Regions from separate parts of the Maridesulfovibrio bastinii DSM 16055 genome, predicted to be linked through region 1. Evidence: predicted binding sites of a transcription regulator. Region 1 holds the regulator's gene; the other holds the start of a gene.

Region 1 (4,179 bases):
TAAACCTGTAGAAGCTATTTTCTTCACTCCGAAGGATGTTTCCCCTTAGCCTCTTGATGTTGAACCAGTAACTATTCCGGAATTATTATGCCTTCGATAATAGCAAATAAAATAGTCAAATCTTACGGCCCTAAAGAAGTTGTCAGAGGAATCAGCCTTAAACTTGATGAAGGGGAAGTTGTGGGATTACTCGGCCCTAACGGCGCAGGTAAAACAACAACTTTTTACATGCTTGTTGGCGTGGTAAAGCCTACTGAGGGTGATGTTTATCTTAATAAACATAGAATAACCACTTGGCCTCTTCATGAAAGGGCGCGGCATGGATTGAGTTATCTTCCGCAGGAAAGTTCTATTTTTAAAAAATTATCAGTACGTAAAAATCTTGAAATAATAATCGAACATACCAAAATATCATCTAAAAACGTTTCAAAGCGAGCGGATGAACTTTTGGATCAGCTTGGTATTTTGCGTCTGGCAGATCAAAAAGCGATGTACCTGTCCGGTGGTGAAAGGCGCAGACTGGAAATTGCCCGGGCTCTAATTAACAATCCCAAGTTTATTCTGCTTGATGAACCTTTTGCCGGTATTGATCCTATTGCTGTTATCGAGATTCAGGATATTATTTCCACTTTGAAAGAGATGGGAATCGGGATTTTGATTTCAGATCACAATGTTAGAGAAACACTGACAATATGCGATAGAGCCTATCTTGTTTATGAAGGGCGGGTTATTTTGAGTGGAGCTCCTGAAAATATAGTAAAGAATACTAAGGCTCGACGTTTGTATCTGGGAGATAGTTTTCGGTTGTAGCGATGTTTTTTTAGTGCTGATAAAAAGCTTTTATAGGTTTAAATTGAGACAGGATTTTTGCACATAGTGTAAATTCTGTCTTTTTTTTATGGATTTTGGGAAAAAATGATCGTTCCTAATTTTAGATAATAATTTTGTTTCTAACTAATGGATTTGGATAGCTATTTCGAATTTTAATTATTTTAAATATTCAATATTATACTTATGGTGCTTATCTAAAAAAATAATTTTTTTAGGTGGTTATATCGAGTGGTGCTAGCGTATCTTCAAAATTGTTTTTAAAGTAATTTATAGTTTGTAGATTTACAGGCGTTCAGAACATTGGTACACTTTTTTCATGTGTAAAATTGTTTTTATAAAAAACTATATATTACAGTAATATTCATACTCTTTGTTGCAAGATTTAATTAAGTATGTCATTCTAAAATCAAGTAGTATTTTATATTATTCTTTAAAAATGTATTTTTTTTCTTTTTTCTTTGTTTAATGCTTTTTTAGTTAATAAAAATAATGTGTTAAGACTTTATTGGTAATGGTAAAATATGGGATTGGAATTAAGACAACAGCTTAAGCTTACTCAGCAACTTGTGATGACTCCACAATTGCAACAGGCGATCAAGCTTTTACAGCTTTCCCGTCTTGAGCTTGTGGATACAGTTCAGCAGGAGCTCATGGAAAATCCCCTTCTTGAAGAATATGAAGAGAAGGAGGTTTCTGAAGCTCGTGACAAGGATCAGTCTTCCGCAAGTGGAGAGACTGAAGAGCTGATGAAGAATGCTGACTGGGAGAATTATCTGGGAGAATTTTCCAGCTCTTCCAAGCAATCAATAGTTAGAGAGTCTGAAGCTTATGAAGACGGTCTATCTTATGATGCCCGTCTTACCAAGTCGACAACGCTTGATGGCCATCTTGGCTGGCAGATGACTCTTTCCGATTTTACTGAGAAAGAATGTGAAATAGCAGAAGCCATAATAGGTAACTTGAGTGAGGTCGGTTATCTTTGCATAGGGGTTGAAGAAATAAGTGAGATCTGTTCTGCTTCAGTCGATGAGGTTGAATCAGTTCTTCATAGAATTCAAAGGTTTGATCCTGTTGGTGTTGCAGCAAGAACACCAAAAGAATGCTTGACCGTACAGCTCGAAGTTTTAAAGTTGGACAACGATCCTATTTTAGTTTCTCTGGTTCGTGATCATTTAGAAGATCTGGAAAGAAGGCGTTATAAGCCTCTGGCCAGAAAATTTAAATTGAGCATGGAAGATTTGAAAAGCTATCTGGATTTGCTTCAGACTCTGGACCCGCTTCCCGGTGCAAGTTTTTCCGGGGGTGACCCTTTCTATATCAGTCCTGATGCTTATGTTTATGAGTATGATGGAGAATTTGTTATTGTACTAAACGATGACGGGCTGCCGAAATTGCAGATGAATTCCTTTTATGTGGAAACAACAGAAGCTGCAAAGGGAGCCGATAAAGAATATTTTCAGGATAAGATGCGGTCTGCCCAATGGCTCATGAAGAGTCTTTACCAACGGCAGAGGACTTTATTTAAAGTTCTTGAATCAATAGTAAGGTTTCAGGATGAATTCTTTAGAAATGGTGTAACTAAGCTCAAACCCTTAATTCTGAAGGAAGTGGCTGAAGATATTGATATGCATGAATCTACTGTGAGCAGGATAACAACAAATAAATATGTTGCGACCCCTCATGGTGTCTTTGAACTTAAGTTCTTTTTTAACAGTGCGTTGGAATTGGATGACGGTTCACAGGTAGGTTCAGAATCAGTAAAGGCCATGATAAAGAAGCTTATTTCTGAAGAAGATCCCAAAAAGCCTTATAGTGATGAAAAAATTGCTGAATATCTGAAAGAGAAGCTTGAAATTAATATTGCAAGGAGGACGGTAGCCAAATACAGAACCGCGCTGGGTATAGAATCTTCTTCCAAGCGCAAGAAGGTCTTTTAGCCAGTTATACTGGAATAGCATATTCACCCTAACTTAAGGAGGATCCTTATGAACGTAGCATTCACTTTTAAGAACTTCGATCCGTCTGAACATCTGAAGGAATATGCAAATACCCGTTTTAGCAAGCTTGAGAAGTTTGTTACCAATCCAGATAATACTGAGTTGCAGGTGAATCTTTCCGTGGATAGATTCAGGCATATATCGGAAGTTGTACTTTATTCAGACAATATTCACATCTCTGCATTTGAAGAGTCTGAAGATATGTATTCTACTATTGATATGGTCCTTGATAAGCTTGAAGCCCAGTTGAGGCGGATGCGTGAAAAGATGCGCAGCTACCGGCGTAGTGAAGTTACATCGGCTCGGATGGATGTGATCAGTTTTGACCTTGAAGATAAGGAACACAGACCTCCGCGTATAGTCGAGTCGGATCAGTTTGAACCCAAGCCAATGACGGTCGAAGAGGCCGCCTTACAGCTGGATTCATTAGACTATGATTTTCTCGTTTTCCGCAATGCTGACAGCGAGGGAATAAACGTAATCTATCGTCGTGATAATGGCGATTTCGGTTTAATAGACCCAGGATATTAGTATAATGAAAATAGGTGCTTTTTTGGCAAAGGATCTTGTTATTCATGAACTTGAAAGTGATAGCAAGGAAGGTGTTCTAAAGGAAATGGTTTCGGTCCTGATAGATTCAGGTCTTGATATGAACCCTGACGAAGCTTACAAGGTCCTTATTGACCGTGAAAAATTAGGTACAACAGGCATAGGGGATGGCATTGCCATCCCCCATGGTAAATTTGACTCCATCGAAGATATGTATGTTGTTGTTGGTCGAAGTGAGAAGGGTATTGATTTTGATTCACTTGACCACGAACCATGTCATATCTTCTTTTTGGTTCTGGCTCCTGAGCAGGGTGCCGGTTCTCATTTAAGAACTCTGGCTCAGATTTCCAGACTGGTTAAGGATGATGCTTTCAGGAAAGCTTTTATGCAGACTGAAAGTAAAGATGATCTTTGGAAGGTTCTTCAAAGCGTTTGATTGCGGAGGCAGAGGTGGATAGCGCGGATTCTTTTCCGGTCATTGTTGTAAGTGGTATGTCCGGAGCAGGTAAATCAACAGCCCTCAAAGTTTTTGAGGATTTGAGATTTTTCTGTGTTGACGGGCTTCCGGCAAGTATGCTGCCTCGTCTGGTCAAGTTGTTTAAAGGCAATGACATAACATATCGTGGATTAGTCCTTGGTATGGATCTCAGGCAGAAAAATTTTGTCGAAGAGTGGTCACAGACCAGAAACGAACTTGTTGAGAAGGGTATTAATCCAGCTTTAATATTTCTCGAATCGAGGCTTCCTGAGCTGGTCAGAAGATTTGCGACAACCAGAAGACCTCACCCTCTTGAGTCTAAAG
Region 2 (4,179 bases), on a different contig from region 1:
AATGCGGAGTTTTTTAAGAAGGTTAACTTCCATGAGTACACCGCGATATGTTTCTGTAAATCCTGCACCGCGTCCTGATCCCAGGATATTGGTGACTGACATGGTGTAGATTCCCTTGGCGTAAAGAGCCTGCTTGACTGCTGTCAGGCATTCGGGACGTATATATACTGTAATGAGTTTCATTTTATACCTCTTATTAAATTAGGTTCAGTTCTGTTGTATTCCTGACTTATTCGTTAGAGAAGATCTGGAATCCGTTGTAGCTTTCGTTGCCGTGTTCAGCGATATCAAGACCCTTAAGTTCTTCTTCTCTGGAAGCTCTGATACCCATGAGAGCCTTGGCGATGCTGAATGCTACCAGACCTGCACCGAATGCCCAGAGGAAGACTACAACTACACCGATTACCTGAGGGATAACGAGGTTGAATCCGCCGCCGTAGAGGAGGCCAGCTGCGCCGTCGTTCAGTTCAGGAATTGTGAACAGACCTGTTGCTATTGTTCCCCATGCACCGCATACACCGTGAACGGATACTGCGCCGACCGGGTCATCGATGCGGAGAACCTTATCGATGAATTCGATTGCGAATACTACGAGGATACCTGCGATGAGGCCGATGCAGATAGCGCCTATAGGAGATACGGTTGCACAACCTGCGGTGATACCTACGAGTCCTGCGAGGCAGCCGTTACAGGTCATGGAAATGTCGGGCTTACCGAACTTGGACCATGCTGTGAACATTGCACCGAGAGTACCTGCACATGCAGCGAGGCTTGTGGTTACAGCGATGAGGCCGATGGAACCGTCTGCAGTTGTTGTGGAACCGGGGTTGAATCCGAACCAGCCGAACCAGAGGATGAATACACCGAGTCCTGCAAGAGGAATGTTGTGACCGGGGATTGCGTTTGCTTTACCGTCAGCAGTATATTTGCCGATACGGGGTCCGAGAAGCATAGCGCCTGCGAGGGCAACCCAGCCGCCTACGGAGTGAACAACAGTTGAGCCTGCAAAGTCCATGAAGCCGAGTCCTTCGAGCCAGCCGGCACCGGAATCGCCGAGCCAGAGGCTGCCCCATGCCCAGTGACCGGAGATAGGATAGATGAGTCCGGTTACGAGGAATGTTACAAGGATGTAGCTTTTAAATTTGGTACGTTCTGCGATACCACCGGAAACGATTGTTGCGGCAGTGGCAGCAAAAACGGACTGGAAGAACCAGAAACACAGTGTCCACTGTGAGTCGGGATCAGTAAAAGTGTTGCCAGCAAGAGCGAAGCCGGAAGTTCCGACAAAGCCGCCTGCATCAAGTCCGAACATGAGTCCGAAACCGAAAAGGAAGAAGATGATTGCGCCAACAGCGAAATCAAGAAAGTTCTTCATAAGGATGTTACCAGCGTTTTTGGCGCGGCAGAAACCGACTTCGACGCAAGCAAATCCGGCCTGCATGAACATAACGAGAACAGCTGCTATCAGTGTCCAGAGAATGTTACCATGGGTCTGGCTGAGAGCTTCCCCATCAGCAAAAGCCGCAGTCGGGGCAAGCAGCATGAGAAGAGTAAACAGGGCCGGTATTTTCCGGCGGACAGAAGTCATTTTAAAGGTCATGTGGTCCTCCTTGGTGGGATTGTGACGTTGAATATGCTGGTGTTAAAGCATTTAGCGTGCCAAAAAAATAACATACTGTAATTATTGAATATTTTTAAAAACGGGCTATTTTTGTCTTTACAAATTTGTGTAAAGTTACAAAAACAGATAACGTTTTTAATGTAGTTTTTACAAAAATGGTAAAATTAGTCTACAGCATAATGTTATATCTCTTTTAACTTTTTTAAAAGACTTCACTTTATATGAAGGTATAAAAAATATAAAAAAGAGTTGACATGGTTTCTGCGGGCGTTTACTTATCTCCCATGACACAAATTTCTACCCTTGGCATCAGCCGTACCTATTTTTACTTTTTTTACTTTTGGTACAACCACGCTTGTGGTCAGGGTAGGGGTTTGCCTAAGTAAAGCATACAGAGCCTCTACAGAAGGGCCGCAGGCGATAGATCGCCGGCGGCCCTTTTTTTTTAGGTCGTCGGGACAAGGGACTGCAGCTTTTCTCCGGCTCGCAAACAAAAAGGAGAAGCAAAATGCAGATGGGAAAAAGTATCAGACTTGAGCGTATTTTCAATCGCAACACTGGTAAAACCGTTATTGTTCCAATGGATCATGGTGTAAGTGTAGGACCGATAGACGGCCTTGTTGATATGCGTGAAGCTGTCGGAGATATGGTCAAAGGCGGCGCCAATGCAGTGCTTATGCAAAAAGGCCTTGTGCGCTGCGGACACCGAATGGAAGGCGGCGATGTAGGCCTTATAGTTCACCTCTCAGCAAGTACCTCCCTTTCCCCCTTCCCCAATGCAAAAGTTTTAGTCGCTACAGTTGAAGACGCCATCCGTATGGGTGCCGATGCTGTAAGCGTGCATGTCAATCTCGGCGATGAAACAGAATCCCGTATGCTTAAAGATCTGGGTGAAGTCGCATCATGTGCGGCCGGATGGGGTATGCCCGTTCTGGCAATGGTTTACGGACGCGGCCCAAAGGTTGAAAATGAATTCGCACCTGAAGTTGTGGCCCATTGCGCAAGGGTCGGCGAAGAACTTGGAGCTGATGTTGTCAAGGTCCCATACACCGGAGATCAGGAAAGTTTCAGAAGAGTTGTTGATAGTTGCTGTGTTCCTGTCGTCATAGCAGGCGGTCCCAAACTTGATTCCACAAGAGATTTCATCCAGATGGTTTCAGACTCAGTTGAGGCCGGCGGCGCAGGGCTTTCAGTAGGTCGAAATGTTTTCCAGCACAAAAACAGGGTTAATCTTGTAAAAGTGCTCAGCAAGGTCGTTCATGAAGACGAGAGTGTAGATTCCGCTCTTGAAATTCTCGGTGAATAACAAAATTGGAAAATGATATGAAAAAAATCGTATTCAAAGCCATTCCCTTTGAAAAAAATCTTGTGACTCTGGCTCTGGAGTCCGGGGTTGATGCAGTTCTTGTCGAGCAGGAAAACAAGAAAGCTGTAGAAGCACTGGGAAGGGTGAAAGTTGTAACCCCTGATGATATGCCGATAGTGGCGATTAATGAAAAAAGCGATGAAGATGAGGCTGTCAAATTCGCTGCTTCAGGAAAAGAAACAATTTTAGCTAAAGGCTGGGAGATTATCCCGGTTGAGAACATTCTGGCTCAGGTGGATGTTTTAGCTCTGGAAGTCGAGTCGCTTGATAAGGCCAGACTGGCTGCCGGAATTTTAGAAAGAGGAGCTGATACTCTGGTTGTGGTTCCCGAAGGAGCCGCAGAGCTTAAACAGATTGTGGCCGAACTCAAATTAAGTCAGGGAAAGATTGAATTGCAGAAAGCCGTGGTTAAATCAATTGATCCGGTCGGTCTGGGACACAGAGTGTGCGTAGACACTATTTCACTGCTTAAAAAAGGGCAGGGGATGCTTGTTGGTAATTCAAGTGCCTTTACCTTTCTGGTTCATGCCGAAACTGAATCCAACCCATATGTAGCCGCACGGCCTTTCAGAATAAATGCCGGAGCTGTTCACGCTTACGCTGTAATGCCCGGAGATAAGACCTGTTATCTGGAAGAACTTTCGTCCGGGCGCGAAGTGCTTATTGTCGGTGCCGATGGCGAAACTTCTATTGCGGTTGTAGGAAGATCCAAAGTCGAAGTAAGACCGATGCTTCTTATCACCGCGGTTGTTGAAACTGCCGAAGGAGCGGTAGAAGGAAAGGTTTTCCTTCAGAACGCCGAGACAATAAGAGTTGTAAGCTCCACCGGAGAACCTGTCAGTGTTGTGAATGTTAAACCCGGAGATGAAATTCTCTGCCGTCTTGATGACGCGGGACGACATTTCGGAATGCGCATTAAGGAAGAGATAACAGAGGATTAAGAAAATGGAATGTGATAAACAGAAAGATATGTCTTCAATCAGGGAAAAGATTGATTCACTTGATACCGAGATTTTAAAACTGCTTAATCAGAGGGCCTCTGCCTCTATCTGCGTTGGTGAAATAAAAGCAGGATCATCAGAGCAGATATTTAAGCCGTTCAGGGAGAAGGAAGTTCTTACAGGACTTATCGAACGTAACAGCGGACCTCTCCCTGCCGAGCATCTGGAAGCAATATATCGTGAAATTATTT

Evidence for each region. Region 1 encodes sigma-54, which starts transcription at its own class of promoters, with help from an activator protein. Its sites were predicted from a motif close to CTGGCACGGNNNNTGCTT; they were not measured.
Region 2: the regulator sigma-54 is predicted to act here: its motif matches at 1,646-1,663, upstream of G496_RS0100760 (ammonium transporter).

What each region holds. Positions count from the first base shown of each region.
Region 1 is NZ_AUCX01000026.1:5,714-9,892, reverse strand. Features, by position in the region: gene G496_RS19740 (LptA/OstA family protein) at 1-49, shown strand, start outside; gene lptB (LPS export ABC transporter ATP-binding protein) at 88-810, shown strand; gene rpoN (RNA polymerase factor sigma-54) at 1,353-2,768, shown strand; gene hpf (ribosome hibernation-promoting factor, HPF/YfiA family) at 2,817-3,359, shown strand; gene G496_RS0112910 (PTS sugar transporter subunit IIA) at 3,364-3,813, shown strand; gene rapZ (RNase adapter RapZ) at 3,828-4,179, shown strand, end outside.
Region 2 is NZ_AUCX01000005.1:171,884-176,062, forward strand. Features, by position in the region: gene G496_RS0100755 (P-II family nitrogen regulator) at 1-183, opposite strand, end outside; gene G496_RS0100760 (ammonium transporter) at 230-1,600, opposite strand; gene G496_RS0100765 (2-amino-3,7-dideoxy-D-threo-hept-6-ulosonate synthase) at 2,130-2,927, shown strand; gene G496_RS0100770 (3-dehydroquinate synthase II family protein) at 2,945-3,928, shown strand; gene pheA (prephenate dehydratase) at 3,933-4,179, shown strand, end outside.